DNA from 2 places in the Amphibacillus indicireducens genome. Region 1 is predicted to be linked to the other one. Evidence: riboswitches for the same ligand, from Rfam matches in the RefSeq annotation. Region 1 holds a riboswitch; the other holds the start of a gene.
The links. A riboswitch is a leader RNA that binds a small molecule or an ion and turns the genes downstream of it on or off. The one in region 1 is predicted to bind FMN.
Positions count from the first base shown of each region.

Region 2: another riboswitch for FMN. It lies ahead of ABD814_RS06400 (ECF transporter S component); the one in region 1 lies ahead of ribD (bifunctional diaminohydroxyphosphoribosylaminopyrimidine deaminase/5-amino-6-(5-phosphoribosylamino)uracil reductase RibD).

Region 1 is NZ_BAABDL010000122.1:9,071-17,793, forward strand. It holds gene ABD814_RS11290 (DUF72 domain-containing protein) at 64-915, shown strand; gene ABD814_RS11295 (CAP domain-containing protein) at 1,014-2,123, shown strand; gene ribH (6,7-dimethyl-8-ribityllumazine synthase) at 2,291-2,752, opposite strand; gene ribA (GTP cyclohydrolase II) at 2,765-3,946, opposite strand; gene ABD814_RS11310 (riboflavin synthase) at 3,943-4,563, opposite strand; gene ribD (bifunctional diaminohydroxyphosphoribosylaminopyrimidine deaminase/5-amino-6-(5-phosphoribosylamino)uracil reductase RibD) at 4,548-5,618, opposite strand; FMN riboswitch at 5,738-5,875, opposite strand; gene ABD814_RS11320 (PTS fructose transporter subunit IIABC) at 5,969-7,882, opposite strand; gene pfkB (1-phosphofructokinase) at 7,869-8,723, opposite strand, start outside.
Region 2 is NZ_BAABDL010000067.1:68,000-76,722, forward strand. It holds gene deoD (purine-nucleoside phosphorylase) at 1-243, opposite strand, end outside; gene ABD814_RS06375 (phosphocarrier protein HPr) at 478-741, shown strand; gene ABD814_RS06380 (MalY/PatB family protein) at 868-2,034, opposite strand; gene yugI (S1 domain-containing post-transcriptional regulator GSP13) at 2,274-2,636, shown strand; gene ABD814_RS06390 (glucose-6-phosphate isomerase) at 2,836-4,182, shown strand; gene ABD814_RS06395 (M20/M25/M40 family metallo-hydrolase) at 4,299-5,357, shown strand; FMN riboswitch at 5,626-5,764, shown strand; gene ABD814_RS06400 (ECF transporter S component) at 5,918-6,496, shown strand; gene ABD814_RS06405 (ArsR/SmtB family transcription factor) at 6,638-6,982, shown strand; gene arsB (ACR3 family arsenite efflux transporter) at 7,019-8,068, shown strand; gene ABD814_RS06415 (FAD-dependent oxidoreductase) at 8,135-8,723, shown strand, end outside.

The sequences.
Region 1 (8,723 bases):
AACTGACAAAGTAAGTAGTTTTTGATAAAATAAGGAAAGTCGCAAAAAGAAAGGATGAGTCGCTTGATTTACCTAGGCTTAACGGGTTGGCGTGATCATTTTGATTTATATACGCCTGATACAAAAAGTAATCTACGGCTCCAAGCGTATAGTAGTCATTTTCCGATCGTTGAACTTGATGCATCATATTATGCCGTCCAGCCGATTCGTAATATGAAAAAATGGATTAATGAAACACCAGATTCCTTTCAGTTTGTCGTCAAAGCTTTTAAAGGAATGACCGGACATCAACGAACGAATGCACCTTTTCAGTCAAAGTCAGAGATGTTTGGTGCTTTTATTGAATCGATTGAACCATTGATTGAGGCGAATAAATTAGCGATGGTCTTATTTCAGTTTCCACCTTGGTTTGATTTTTCACAAGATCATATGCTTTATCTCCGCTATTGTGTGCAAAAAATGGATCAATTTCCAATTGCATTAGAATTTAGACACCAATCTTGGTATAGGAAAGAGAACCGTGAACAAACAATTGAGCTCATGCGCGAAGATAATTGGATTCATACGATCGTTGATGAACCACAAGTTGGTGATGGCTCAATTCCAATTGTTCCAGTTGTGACGAATCCAGGAAAAACGTTGATTCGCTTTCATGGACGAAATGTCTATGGCTGGAATCGGCCGAAGGATAAAGAAACGAATTGGCGTGAAGTGCGCTATCTCTACCAATACAATCAGACTGAATTACTAGAATGGCGCGAGCGAATCTTGCAAATTGCTAAAGAAACAAAAGATGTCTATGTTTTGTTTAATAATAACTCTGGTGGGGATGCTGCTGGTAACGCTAAAACATTGCAAACGATGTTAGATATTGATTATGACGGTCTAGCACCCCAACAGTTACGACTATTTTAACTTTAGACTATATTCAAAAGATGTTCAAAAACTAAAAAAACGGGAATACTATTCTTACCTAAAGGAATTCTTGAAATATTGTAAGGAGGGCTAATTATTTGAAGCGATTTTTTTATTCATTGTTAATTATTATGTTCGCTTTTGTGACAAAGCCACTCTGGGAGGAATCGGTTCATGAAATGATTCCTGAATCGGTCAGCGATACGTTTTACTCAATCAAGGAATTCACAACTCAAATCATTGATGGGGACTTTTCTCATGATCAATTGGGAGAACAGTATTTGTCGCTTCACCCCACTATCCCTGATGAAGAACAAGAACCTGTCAAAAAAATAGCCTTATCGATCCCAGACGAACAAGTTTTTTCAGTTGGTAACGTTGAAATTGGAGATGCGAAAGGGGACGTTGAACAACGCTATGGAGCTGCTATGCGAGAAAGCGAGAATGAATATGGTTTAGCTTGGTCTACTTATCACGAGAACTATCAAAACTTTATCATGGTTGCTTATGATGATGGCGAGATTGTTCGTGGTTTATTTACTAATCAAGATTTGCTCACTTCACAGTTTGGTCTCGAAATAGGCGATACGAGATCACTTGTACATGAAACCCTGGGTGAATCTGAAGAGTTCATTCACTATGACAGTTTTAGTTATCAAATCAATAGCGAAGACGAATACGATATTTACCGAATAGACGGAAATTATGTGACCATTTTTTATGACCTACATGAAAGTGATCGTGTAACCGCGATTCAATTAATCGATGCAGAAATAGAAATGATCAAAAATGACCTTTATCCACCTGGCAGTCAAGCGTTGAAAGAAGGATTTGAGTATCAGCTATTTGATTTAACGAATGCAACACGTGTTTACAATGGTTTGTCTATTCTAGAGTGGGAAGAGAATGTCAGAGAAACGGCAAGAAAGCATAGTGCAGATATGGCTGAAAATCAATTTTTTAGTCATACAAATTTAGCTAATCAATCTCTTTCGGATCGAATGATTGAAGATGGGATTCGTTTTAGACTTGCTGGGGAAAATCTTGCCTATGGACAGTTTAATAGTATCTTTGCCCATCAAGGATTAATGAACTCAGCAGGACACCGTGAGAATATTTTGCACGATGGTTTCACTAAATTAGGAGTTGGCGTTGCCTTTAATCGAGATCAGCACCCTTTTTATACGGAGAACTTTTTTACAGATTAAAATAATAAACGATGAAAATAACAAAAACTTGAAATTCAAGAATGATTTACTGATATCAATGATGACTGATTTAAAATAAACCACCGAGCACAAAAATGGTGTACTCGGTGGTATGAATGTACGTCTAATCGCCATAGCCTAGTTTTTTACTGAATTAAAGATTCACTTTATATCGCTTTATTAAGTGAGATCATTTCTAGTAATCCTTGTGCAACTTCACTGCCTTTATTGCCAGCTTTTGTTCCAGCTCGTTCAAGTGCTTGTTCGATTGTTTCTGTTGTTAGCACACCGAATAAAACCGGTATATCTGATGTTAGTCCAATCTGTGCGACTCCTTTGGCGACTTCATTCGTAACTAATTCATAATGTGTCGTTGCCCCGCGGATCACAGTCCCAAGTGTGATTACTCCATCATAGTTGTGATTGTTAACTAACTTTTTTGTGATAAAAGGAATTTCAAATGCACCAGGTACCCAATAAATATCAATATTTCCTTCCTTAACTCCGTGTCGTAATAAATTGTCAATTGCCCCAGACAAGAGCTTAGAAGTGATTAGCTCATTAAATCGAGCGATCACAATTCCTACTTTTAGATTTTCTCCGTTAAAATTACCTTCAAATATTGGCATATTAATTCTCCTTTAGTTAATTGATAATAGGTGATCAAATTTTCCCTTTTTTGTTCTTAAATAATTGAGGTTTTCCTTTTCAGGTCTGACTTCTAATGGAATACGTTCAACGACTTCGATGCCAAACGCTTGTAATTGTTCGATTTTATCTGGGTTATTTGTGATTAAGTTAACCATTTTAATTCCTAGCGACTTAAGAATTTGGGCGGCAAAGTGATAATCTCGCTCATCCGGTTCAAAACCTAGTGCGATATTTGCATCAAATGTATCTAGACCATTTTCCTGAAGCTGATAGGTTTTCAGTTTGTTTTTTAAACCAATTCCACGTCCTTCTTGGCGTAAATATAAAATTGCTCCGATGCCATTTTCTTCAATCATCCGCATTGCTTCGTGTAATTGTTCGCCGCAATCGCAACGATGTGAGCCAAAGATATCACCTGTGAGACATTCAGAGTGGACACGTATCAGTAAAGGCTCTTGAAGACTTCTAATTTCACCTTTAGAAAGCAAAAGGTGCTCTTTATTTGCTTGATCCTCGAACAGAGTTAAATCAAAGTCTCCATAAGATGTTGGTAGCTTGACTGTTAATTCTTGATTTGCGGTCAAATAAGTCACTAATTCTTCGATACTAATGATTGGCATTTTCCACTCGGCAGCTAATGCTTCTAGTTGCGGTCTTCGTGCCATTGTCCCATCATCGTTTAAGATTTCGCATATATAGGTAGCTTGTGGTTCGTTTGCAAGCTTGGCTAAATCAATCGCTGCTTCAGTATGGCCTCTTCGCTCGAGTACGCCCCCTTCTTTTGCGATTAACGGGAAAATATGGCCAGGCTTATGAAATGCTTGCTCGTTGTTAGACAGGTTAGCTAATTCTTTAATTGTTTTTGCGCGATCGAAAGCAGAAATTCCTGTTGAGGTTTCCTTATGATCGACACTGATCGTAAACGCTGTTCTGTAAGGATCTGTATTCTCCTTTATCATTTCTGTGAGGCCAAAATGATCCGCAATGGCTTCAGAAATAGGTGCGCAGATTAAACCTCGCGCATGTTTGGTCATGAAATTCACAGTTTCAGCCGTTGCTAAGCTTGCTAAACCAACTAAATCTCCTTCAGCCTCACGATTATCGTCATCTACGACAATGATAAGCTTGCCTTGTTTTAAGTCTTCGATCGCTTTTTCAATATGTTTAGTCATTGTAGAAATCCTCCCGTTACTTTATCAGTAAGATGAGCTTGTGCCTTAATATATTTTCCAATCATATCTGTTTCAACGTTAACATACTCACCGCGATTTAACGTTCCTAAATTTGTCTGATCCTTTGAATGTGGGATTAAACTAACAGAAAAAGACCGTGCTTGCACATCTGTGACAGTTAAGCTAACGCCATTAATTGCAATTGACCCTTGTGGAATGATTTCACCTTGTTGATCTTTAGGATAGTCAAATGTTAAAATCAATGCATTTTCATGGTTCCTTTTTTCGATCAATCGAACGGTTGTATCAATGTGCCCGGATACTAAATGACCCTCTAATCTTCCGTGGAAAGAGAGTGCACGTTCCAAATTTACTTGATCGTTTATTTTTAATTTAGAAAAAGTTGTCCGGTAAAAAGTCTCGGGCATGATATCAACGGTAAAGTGGGAATCAGTTTTAGCAATTGCTGTTAGACAAACTCCGTTAATCGCCATACTATCTCCAATTTGATAGTCAGCTAATATTTTTTCTGAAGCTTGGCAAGTCAACTGCACTGTATGTGCCTTTCGATTAACTTTTAGGATTTTTCCTTGTTCTTGAATTAGACCAGTAAACAATTCCAACACCTTCTCCCAGAAATTCTCAAGTCATCATGAATGGATTCAACCGTAACATTCGTTAATTCAATCACTTGATTAACTTCTCTTGTGCTTGACATTGCTGGCACGCCGTTGCCGCCAATGACCTTTGGTGCGATATAAGTAATCATTTGATCCCAATAACCACTGTTTAAAAAGCAGTCATGAACTTTCGCTCCACCTTCTACATAGAGAGAGTGGATATTTCTCCTCGTTAATTCTTTGATAATCGATTTGACTGTAGCGCTTTTGAGAACGATTGCTTCAACATGTTTTGGAAGCTTAATTTTTACTTTTCGTTCGGTGAAAATCCAAACTGGACTAGCTTGATTAATAAAAATATTTAGATCAAGTTGGTTGAATAATCGACCGCGCCGATCTAGAATGATCCGAATTGGATGCAAGGTTTGATCTGTTCCCAGCAGAAAAGGATTATCTGTTAAAATCGTTTGACTTCCAACTAAGATCCCTTGATAATGATTGCGCTCTTTTCGAACGTATTGATAAGTATCCTTTCCCGTGATTGCTGTGCGCTTTGAATCTAATGATAGTTTACCATCCAAAGTAATTGCCTGTTTTAAAGTGATATAGGGACGATTTTGTTCATAGAAGCAATTGAAAAAAGGATTCAATTCGCGAGCCTCTGTTTCTAGCACACCAGTAATGACCTTGATACCATGTTGTTCTAACTTTTTCTTGCCTTTACCTGCAACTAAAGGGTTAGGATCGAGTTGTCCGATGACCACTTGTTTTATCCCGCTGTTAATGATTGCTTGTGTACAAGGGGGTTGTTTGCCATCATGATTACAAGGTTCAAGTGTAACGTAGAGAATTGAATCGAATCGTTTATCGGGGGCTGTATATGATGAGAGGGCATTAATTTCGGCGTGTTCTTTGCCATATTCCAAATGTGCACCTGATGCAATGACTTGATCATTATTGACAATGACAGCACCAACTAAAGGATTTGTAAATGTTCTACCCAATCCCTTTTTAGCTTCTTGAATCGCTAGCTTCATGTATTTCTCATGCATATATTTTCCTCCTTTCCAAATAAAAAAGCCTTGTGTTCGATACACGAGGCTTTGGTTCATCGACTAAAAGAAAGTATGACAAAAAAGGGTATACTGATCCTGTCATCTTAGCTAATTAGTTTTTTCTTCTCCCATCCAGACTCTAACTGTCGGTTCTAGATTTTCACTAGATCAACCGCAAATAATTGCGGGTCACGGACTTCAAGTTCACACTTGTCACCGTCGGTCGGGAATTACACCCTGCCCCGAAGAAACATATTCAATTCATAAGAAGAATAACATTTAGTTTTTTTTATGTCAACAACCTGGCACACATCTAATTTAAACGTATACCAGGTTTAATTTGTTAATTAGGCAGTGTCTGAAATAATTTGTTCCTCTAATGGCTTTTTCCAAACACCTAAGATCAATGCACTAATCACTGTACCAATAATAATCGATATAATTAGCAATAAACGATTTTCACCTAAGGCTAATATGGTGAAAATTCCACCATGAGGAGCGGGCACACTAGCTAGCCAAAGTTGTGTCAGTCCACCAGCTATAGCACTACCTATTATACTTGAACCAATGACACGAATAGGATCAGTAGCCGCAAAAGGAATAGCTCCTTCTGAGATAAACGAAAGACCTAAAATGAAATTTGTCAGAGCAGATTGCTGTTGCACTTCAGTAAACTTATTTTTAAAGATGATTGATGCTAGAGCAATTGCTAACGGCGGGATCATGCCCCCAACCATAACTGCAGCCATTAAACTACCATCACCAGTATCAGTGAAAATTCCGATTGAAAAAGCATATGCTGCTTTATTTACTGGACCACCCATATCAACCGCCATCATACCACCGAGAAGAGCGCCTAATAAAACTTGGTTGCCCGTTCCTAGATTTTCTAAGAAGTTTATCATTGAAAGATTAATATTAGAAAAGATCGGTCCAAAGACAAAATACATCAGAATCCCTGTCGTGAATAATGTTAGGATAGGATATAATAAGATCGTTCTAATCCCAGCTAAATTTTTAGGCATATTCTTTAATAATTTTATGACGACAAGCGTGACATACCCGGCTAAAAACCCTGCAATTAAGCCACCTAAAAATCCAGCGTTTGCACTAACTGCTAATGCACCACCAGCAAAACCACTCACCATCGCAGGTTTACCACCAATACTCATGGCAATATACCCAGCTAAAACAGGAATAAGGAAGCTAAATGCAGCCCCACCAATTTCATTAATGCCGATGAAAATTGGTGAGTCACTGCCGACAAATCCTTCTAACAGAAACGATAGTGCTAGTATGATTCCTCCAGCGATAACGAAAGGAAGCATACTCGATACACCACTCATCAAATCATTATAGATTGATTTGAGAGAGAATTGACTTCTGTCTTGATCGCTGTGATCGCTTGAATCAGATTCTTTGTCACTACCACTTGTACGATAAATGGGTGCATTTCCAGATAAAGCCTCGTTAATTAATGCCTCACTCTTGTTGATCCCTTCAGCAACGGGACGTTCGACGACACGTTTACCATTGAAGCGAGACATAGGCACCTTTTTACCGACAGCAACGATGACTCCATCTGCTTTTTTAATATCTTCAGAAGTTAAGCGATTTTTAATCCCATCTGAGCCGTTTGTCTCTACTTTAATCTTAATGCCCATTTCTTTTGCTTTATTTTTTAAGGCGTCTTCAGCCATGTACGTATGAGCGATACCAGTTGGACAGGCAGTGACGGCTATTAAATAAGGTTGATCACTTTGAACGTCAGTAGAAGGTTGCTCACTAGCTTGATCTTGTTCCAATCCAGCTTCAGCTAAATTGACGATAGCTTTCACGCTCTGTGGTGTGTCAGCTGCATCCAGTGCTTCAATAAAATCTTTATTCATTAAAAGTTTTGATAAGTTTGATAAGATCGTTAAGTGTGTTTCATTTGCATGATCTTTCGCTGCAATCATAAAGAATAAGCGTGCCGGCTTGCCGTCCAAACTGTCAAAATCAATGCCAGTTTGATGCTTGGCAAATACGACAGACGTTTTCTTTACCGCTTGATTTTTGGCGTGAGGCATCGCAATTCCGTCACCAAGTCCTGTGCTCATACTCTTTTCACGTTCTGAAATGGCTTGTCTAAATGTGTCATAATCATCTACTGCTCCTGTTTCAACAAGCCTTCTTGTCATTTCGTTAAGAATGTCTTCTTTTGTTGTTGATTCAGGAGATAAAATCATTAATTCTTCTCGCATAACATCAGTCATTTTCATGATTTTCAACCCTTTCTATTATAACTTGATTATTAAGTGCTAAAATCGCTTCTTTTGTTGCTAAATCTTTGCTAAATGCAGTTGCGCTACCACTTTGAACACTAAGTTTAAATGCTTCCCGCTTTGTTAAGCCTTTTTCAATTCCTGCCATGAAGCCAGCGATCATTGAATCACCTGATCCAACCGTATTGACGACTTTTCCTTTCGGTGAATCCGCAAGATAAGTTTGATTTTGATCAATAAATATCGCACCATCGCCACCTAATGAAACAATTACATTTTCTGCACCACCCTCTTGAAGTTTTTTACCATAATAAATGGCTTCTTCTTTTGACTGGATCGATTGGTTAAATAGCTGGCCTAATTCTGCTTGATTCGGCTTCACTAAAAACGGCTTTTCCTTTAATATGTCTAAAAGTTCTTTACTATTTGTATCGATCACGAAAGAAATATTTTGTTCGGTACAAATATCGATAATTTGATTGTAAAAAGTTTCGGATAAACCTCTACTTTTGCTTCCAGATAAGATGATCGTATCTGTTGACCTAAGCTGTCTAACCCTTGTTAATAGTTTTTCACTATCAGCTTTGGTGATTATCGGCCCCTTGCCGTTAATTTCAGTTTCGGCTTCTCCTTTTAACTTAACGTTTATTCGTGTATCTCCGTTGACGCTAATAAAATCATGGTCAGCGCCTTCTTTTTTGAGCCAGTCTTCGATAAAACGTCCAGTGTGTCCACCAATAAAACCTAATGCTTTGTTAGCAACACCTAATTGATTTAAAACGCGTGAGACATTAACACCTTTCCCACCTGGTAACATGTTTTCGTCATTTGCATAATT
Region 2 (8,723 bases), on a different contig from region 1:
ATCATATTCTTGAATCAACTCATTGACATAGATCGAGATCGAGGGGACTCCCATGCCTGTTCCTTGCACTGAAACCCGCTTATTTTTATATGTTCCAGTATAACCGAGCATGCCTCGCACTTCGTTATAGCAAGTCGGGTTTTCTAGAAAATTCTCAGCGATGTACTTTGCGCGTAATGGATCGCCGGGCAATAAAATTTTATCAGCGATTTCACCTTGTTTTGCTCCTATATGTGTACTCAATTGTTGCTCCCCCAATCCGATTTTGTAATTCAAATTTATCACAATTATTTGCTGATTACAAACTGAAAATCGGTCAAGTAAAGAAGTTTTGAAAGATTTTTTAACGAAATCATTCATTTTCTTAACAAATTAGTTCATTCCATGCTAATATTAGTATATAATAGTTCTAAATAATCTATTTTTTAAGTTAAAGTAGATTGTTTAAAATGATGATCATAGTTGGGAGGAATGAGAATGAAAGAGCAAACGTTTACAATTACAGATGATACAGGTATTCACGCACGTCCAGCGACGTTGTTAGTGAACAAAGCGGGGCAGTATGAATCTGACGTCCAAATGCATTATAACGGAAAAACAGTAAACTTAAAATCAATTATGGGTGTCATGTCTTTAGGTGTACCTAAAGGAGCAGAAATTAGAGTGACTTGCGATGGTCCAGACGAAGATGAAGCAATCGAAGGCGTCGCAGCCGCTATTCGCGAACAACTAGGAGAATAATAAAAAAGAAAGATCTATCTCACGTGAATAGATCTTTCTTTTTTTGCCTTTATGCTCGTTCGAGCGCAAATCGAAAATATCGAGCGTAACCCCCAAAAAACAAGGATAAGCTGTTTTTATCCCAATTTATGTTCTATTGAGTGCGGCAATGATTTTGTCAACGCCTTCTTTAACATAAGCTGTAGGACTTGCGATATTCAAGCGCATAAAACCGCGACCTTCTTCACCAAATGTTAAGCCGTTATTTAGACCAACCTTTGCCTCTTCATTCATAAACTTAACTAAATCTCCTTGAGACAGATTCATTTTTCGACAGTCAAGCCAAATTAAATAGGTGCCTTCTGGTTGAATCACATCGATTTGATCACAATCAGCAAATGTATTTTTAACAAGCTGATAATTTTGCTGAAGTAATTGGATTAAGTCGGCTAGCCATTCATCTCCAGCTTGATAAGCAGCCTCTAAAGCGATAATCCCCAATGTATTTAGTGCGTTAAGTCCATATTTTGCAAAAACAGCTAAGATTTCAGTGCGTAATTTTTTATCAGGTATAACAGCATATGAAACTTGCAGACCAGCTAAGTTAAACGTCTTAGTTGGTGAAAAACAAGAGATAACCTTGTCTCTGATTAATGAATCAAGTGAGCCGATTGGAATATGCTTAGCAGGTTCATAAACAAGATCGGCATGAATTTCATCAGAAATAATCAAGACGTTGTATTTTTCAGCAAGTGCTAAAATTTTGGTTAATTCTGTTTCTGTCCAAACTCTCCCAACGGGGTTGTGTGGACTGCAAAAGAGCAGTGCTTTGACCCCTTGTTTGAATTTTTCTTCGAGATCAACGAAATCAATGGTATAGCGTCCGTTTTGATAAATCAGCGGATTTGTCACTAATTCACGTTGATGAGTTTTAATCATTTGTTGGAATGGGTGATAAACGGGTGTTTGAATTAAAATTTTATCACCAGGATCAGTTTGAGTTAAAATCGTCATATGAATTGTTGGAATCACTCCAGGACTATAGATGATCCAGTCAGCATCAATTTCCCAATCATGTTGCTTAATAAGCCACTGTTGAATGACTTTATCTAATTGTTCATCGGTTAAGGTATATCCGAAAATACCATGTTCAATTCGTTGAACTAGTGCCTTCTTGATTGGATCAGCAATTTCTAAATCCATATCAGCCACCCACATGGGCTGGATATCTTCTGAGCCAAACATGTCCTTTACCAAATCCCATTTCATTGAACGGGTTCCTTTTCTATTTGGGAAGCTTTCAAAATTATTCATCGTTTATTCAACTCCTCTGACATTTTTCTTTGATATTGGAGAGTATTATAACATATAAGTAATTTGAGGTGCATGATTTACTCAAGTTGGAGAGATATTAAATATACAGTCTAAGTAAAAATATTGTCGTTTATTTTTAATCTATGTTAGAATATATAATTGTGTATAAAATCATTCGGTAAATCCAGCGATCAACGCGATCGCTATTGATTTGTCAAACAAAAACAGGAGTTGTTATTATGTCGGAAAAATTAACAGAAGGTCAAGTATTAACAGGAAAAGTAACGGGAGTACAACCATACGGAGCGTTCGTTGCTTTAAATGATCAAGTTCAAGGACTTGTTCACATTTCTGAGTTAACCCACGGATTTGTTAAAGATATTAATGAGCATATCGCAGTTGGTGATGAAGTTAATGTTAAAATTTTGTCGATTGATGAAGAGAAAAATAAATATTCTCTCTCAATTCGTGCAACGGAGGAAGCGCCAAAGCAACCTCAACAAAGAAAGCAAGCTGCACCTGCACAGCAAGATGAGCCAGGTTTTAATACGTTAAAAGATAAGCTTGGCGAATGGTTAAAGCAATCAGAACAAAATAAATAATTGAAATGTCCAGGTCAGTATTGTTATACTGATCTGGTTTTTCTTTTGATCAGTTTGAGTTCAATTCAATTTTAACCGAGAACGAATTTTTTAATATTCGTAATTTTACAAAATCGCGGATTCTTTTTGCTTTTCAGACTTGCTTTCAAGCCATTATTTAGGTATCTTTAGATTAGACTATTTTTATGGGGGTAATCAGATGACACATATCCGTTTAGAATATGAAAAAGCATTGCCGTTTTTTGGTGAACATGAATTAGATTATTTGAAAGAGCCTGTTAAATTAGCGCATGAGATGGTACATAATAAGACAGGTGCTGGGAGTGACTTTTTAGGTTGGGTCGACTTACCAGAGAATTACGACAAAGAGGAATTTGCTCGAATTAAAAAAGCTGCTGAAAAAATTAAGTCAGATTCTGATGTTTTATTAGTGATTGGAATTGGTGGTTCTTATTTAGGTGCACGTGCAGCAATTGATATGCTCAATCACTCATTCTACAATGCGCTGTCACAGGACAAACGTAAAACACCACAAATTATTTTTGTCGGTAATAGCATTAGTTCAACTTATACAAAAGACGTTTTTGATCTATTAGAAGGTAAAGATGTTTCAATTAATGTGATTTCAAAAAGTGGAACAACGACGGAACCTGCGATTGCATTCCGAATTTTCCGTAAGTACCTTGAAGAAAAGTATGGTGCTGAAGAAGCGAAAGGACGTATTTTTACAACAACAGACCAAGCAAAAGGCGCTTTAAAGACACTTGCAGATGAACAAGGTTATGAAAGTTTTGTCATCCCTGATGATGTTGGTGGACGTTACTCTGTGTTAACGGCTGTTGGTTTACTACCAATCGCAGCAACTGGGGTTGACATAGATGCAATTATGGCCGGTGCACAAAAGGCACAAGCTGAATTAGCTTCACCTAATCTTGAAGAAAACCCTGCATATCAGTATGCAGCAATTCGAAACGTCCTTTATAACAAAGGGAAAACAATTGAAATGTTGATCAACTATGAGCCTGCATTGCAATATTTCTCTGAGTGGTGGAAGCAATTGTTTGGTGAAAGTGAAGGAAAAGATTTCAAAGGTATTTTCCCATCTTCAGCTAACTTCTCAACAGATTTGCACTCATTGGGACAATATGTTCAAGAAGGTCGTCGTGATCTATTTGAAACGGTTTTACATGTTGAAAAACCACGCCATGATTTGACGCTTGAAGCTGAAGAACAAGATCTTGATGGACTAAACTATCTTGCTGGTCAAACGATCGATTTTGTTAATGAAAAAGCATATCAGGGAACGATGCTTGCTCATACAGACGGTCAAGTGCCGAATTTAATTATTCACTTACCAGAATTAGATGCTTATACATTTGGTTACATCGTTTATTTCTTTGAAAAAGCATGTGCGATTAGTGGCTACCTACTTGGGGTTAATCCATTTGATCAGCCGGGTGTTGAAGCATATAAGAAGAATATGTTTGCTTTACTTGGCAAGCCAGGTTTTGAAAAAGAAAAAGCAGAATTAGAAAAACGTCTATAATCATTTTTAAAAAACTCGTTAGTGACTCTGATCGCTGGCGAGTTTTTTTAATGTTAACAATACATTTATCAGTGAAGTTTTGGTATGATATCAATAGTTCAAAAGGAGGCAGAAAAATGACGTTAGAAAATCAGGATTTTTTGTTAGACTTATTAAATACACCATCACCATCAAGTATGGAAGTTGAGATTCAAAAGAAATGGATTCATTATGTGAAGGATTTTGCTGATGAAATCATCACGGATCATGCAGGTAATGCGATTGGTGTTTTAAATAAAGAAGCGGACTTTAAAATTTTACTTGCAGGTCATATTGATGAGATTGCGTTAGTCGTTAATCGAATTGACGAAGCCGGTTTTATTTATTTTGATGAAGTTGGTCGGGTCAATCAGAAAGCAGCAATCGGGATGAAAGTTCGGATTCAAGGCTATGGTAAGGAGCTGGTTGGTGTGATCGGAGTCAATGCCCAACACCTTGGTGGGATTAAAGGTGATTTTGATTTAACCGATTTATTTATTGATGTTGGGGCTAAATCGAGAGCTGAAGTAGAAAAATTCGTCCAAATTGGTGATTTAATTGTTTATGATCGCAAACCGGAAATTTTAATGGATCGCTACATTTCTGGACGTGGGCTCGATAATCGAACAGGTGCTTTTATCGTGGCAGAAGTTTTGCGAAAATTAGCTGATCGTGATTTGAATGTTGGTGTTTACGCGGCGAGTACGGTTAATGAGGAAACGAATATGGGCGGTGCCTATTTTGCAGCAGCTGGAATTGAGCCGACGATGGCATTAGCCTGTGATGTGACATTTGCAACTGATCATCCGAAAGTGAATCGCGAAAAGTATGGGAGTGTAAAATTAGAGGGTGGACCAGTGATCGCAAAAGGTGCACCGATCAACCGCAAGATTAACCAGTGGTTAGAAAGAACTGCCGAGAAGCTTGATATGGCAATCCAATATGAGCTAACACCGCGCCATACGGGAACAGATGCAGACCGGATGCGATTAACGGGTAAAGGAGTGCCAGTCGCTTTAGTTTCCTTACCGTTACGTTATATGCATTCACCAGTTGAAACAGTTAGCATCCAAGATATTAAAGAAGAAATTGACTTGTTAGTTGAATTTATCGCTGATTTAACAGGGAAAGAAAATTTAAATCCATTAGAGGATTGATGGGCGAGATGTAGAGGAGTTATTCTCTGCATCTTTTTTTCGTTTTCGTGCGTTCGCACGTATCGACTGTGCGTTCGCACGCAAATCGAAAATATCGCACGCAAACGTAATATTTCGCACGCAAACGAGATAATATCGCACGCAAACGTAATATTTCGCACACAAACCATAAAACCGAAAAGGTATAAAGGGAATTTTCCGAAAAATATGGGCGTATACCTTTACAAATTCCTAGTTATCTACTATATTATAATTAAATGAATATCGATTGAATCTTCGGGGCAGGGTGTAATTCCCGACCGACGGTAAGCAACATTCGTGTTGTAAGTCCGTGACCCACTTTTTTAGTGGTTGATCTGGTGCGATTCCAGAACCGACAGTTAAAGTCTGGATGGGAGAAGATTAAGAGTGATTTGGCGTAGCCATTTATTTCTTGATACCTATTTATCCTAAAGCCCTTATCTGCTTTAGGATTTTTTATTTGGTCAAGAAAATTACTCTCCCTTCATCAAAGTATAGATTTTAATCGATATTTAAAAAAGATGAAGGAGGATGTTGATATGAAAAATCAATCATCAAAATTATTAAAACTTATTATCTTGTCACTATTTGGGACGATTTCAATGGTGTTGCTTTTCTTGAACTTTCCCTTACCGTTTCTCCCGCCATATTTAAAAGTTGATTTTGGCGAGGTGCCTACTTTGTTAGCTGCCTTGATCTTTACGCCGATGGCTGGTGTCGTTGTGCAGTTAATCAAAAACTTGCTTTATTTACTGTTTACGGGAGCAGCTGATCCAGTCGGGGTATTTGCAAATTTTGTGGCTGGGATCACTTTTGTCGTACCAATTTCAATCATTTATCACAAATATAAAGGTGATAAAAGTCTTATTTTTGGCTTGATTGCTGGAACGGTTATTATGACAATCGCGATGGGTATCTTAAATTACTTTGTTCTCCTGCCAATTTACAGTGTTATTATGGGCTGGGGTGACATGTCGAGTGTCGTGATGATCGGGACAATATTTGCGGGTGTAATTCCGTTTAATTTAGTTAAAGGCGTCATTGTGTCGTTACTATTTATTCCGCTCTTTGCTAAATTAAAACCTTGGATTAAACAAAAGCATGCAATATTTAATTAAATAAAATTTAAAAGAGCCAGGTGATTCCGATCATCTTTGGCTCTTTTTTACTTTTTAAAAAACTTTACATAAAATTTACTTGAACAGATAAGTAAATAAGCATATACTTATATCAGAAATAATTTTGAAAGGAGAAATAGGATGATTAATACATCGATCGAGATGGAACGAGCGGCACTCATCTTAAAGCTACTCGGTGATAAGACGAGATTAACGATGATGAAGTTGATTGAAAATCACGCTTGTTGTGTGTGTGAATTTGTTGAGATCTTCAAGATGAGTCAGCCGTCAATTAGCCAACATTTAAGGAAATTAAAAGATTTAGGCCTAGTTGAAGAAGAAAGAAATAGTCAATGGACATTTTACTCTGTCGATAAATCAAGTGAGTATTATCCATTTATTAAAACAATTCTTGATCAATTACCTAATCAAGATGAGAAAATAAGAGAGCTCGAAGAAAATGGGACACGAATTGAATGTTGTTAGTGCCCATTTATCTGATAACAAAAAAGAGGTGCGAAGATGACAGATAAACAAACGTCAGAAATTAGTTTTTTTCATAAATATTTAACGGTCTGGGTGATCGCTTGTATGGGAGTAGGTATTTTAATTGGCAAGTACTTCTCTGTGATCCCAGAGTTTTTAGGGAAATTTGAGTATGCAAGTATTTCAATCCCGACAGCAATCTTGATTTGGATTATGATTTATCCGATGATGATGAAGGTTGATTTTCAAAGTATTAAAAATGTTGGTAAAAATCCAAAAGGTCTTTATTTGACTTGGATCATAAATTGGTTGATTAAGCCATTTACAATGTTTGCAATTTCAAGTTTCTTTTTATTTGTTGTATTTAAGCAACTGATTCCAGTTGACATTGCTGATGGCTATTTAGCTGGGGCTGTTTTACTTGGAGCTGCTCCTTGTACAGCGATGGTTTTTGTTTGGAGCCATTTAACAAAAGGAAATCCAGCGTATACGGTCATTCAAGTTGCAACGAATAACTTGATTATCCTGATTGCATTTATACCGATCGTAAAGTTATTGCTCGGTGTAAGTGATGTGACTGTTCCTTGGGATACGCTCATTCTATCTGTTGTGCTTTTTGTAGCTATTCCATTAGCTGGTGGTGTATTAACAAGAATGTTTGTTACAAAAAGAAAAGGACTAAATTATTTTGAAAATGAATTTTTGCCAAAATTTGATGGGATTACAATTGCAGGCTTACTACTCATGTTAGTGCTTTTATTCTCATTTCAAGGTGATGTGATTTTAAATAACCCATTGCATATTCTGTTGATTGCCGTCCCATTGACAATTCAAACATTTCTTATTTTCATAATTGCTTATTTCGCAGCTAAGTTAATGAAATTACCTTTTGATATCGCTGCACCTGCAAGTATGATCGGTGCATCTAACTTCTTTGAGTTATCGGTAGCAGTTGCGATCGCTTTATTCGGGATGCAGTCTCCGGCTGCTTTAGCGACGACTGTCGGTGTCTTAACTGAGGTGCCATTAATGCTATTATTAGTGAAAATTGCGAATAAAACTCAGCATTGGTTTCCTGAAAAATAGATTAAAAGTTCAGTTAAGTAGGTTAGCTTTCCGAAATTAAAATCAGTTATTGGAGGCGTGAGAGAGATGAAAATAGTAATTATTGGGTCTGTTGCTGCAGGAACTTCAGTGGCTGCAAAAGCGCGAAGAAATGATGAAACGGCTGAAATAACGGTATATAATGCAGATCATGATATTTCCTATTCAATTTGTGGTATCCCTTATTTTTTAGGTGGAGAGATTGACGATTTAGCAACGTTAACACCAAGAGATGCTGACTGGTTTAAAAAACGTTACAATGTCGATATTCATACACGTCATGAAGTGACAGCAATTGATTCGAATGCGAAAACAGTCACTGTTAAAAATTTAACAACGCATGAAACGAAAGTGGATCACTATGACACGTTAGTCTTGGCAACAGGTGCATCGCCAAAAGTACCTCAAATTGATGGTGTAGATCAGAGTCACGTATTTCCGGTTCGTAACATTCAAAGTGCAGCAGCTATCGATCAGTATATTACGCTGAATAAATCTGAAAAGGCAACAATTATTGGTGCTGGTTTTATCGGATTGGAAATGGCAGAACAACTGACAGCGCGTGGTTTAGAAGTGACGTTAATTGAGGGTGAAAATCAAGTGATGCCACACTTAGATCGCGATATGGCTTTTAGAA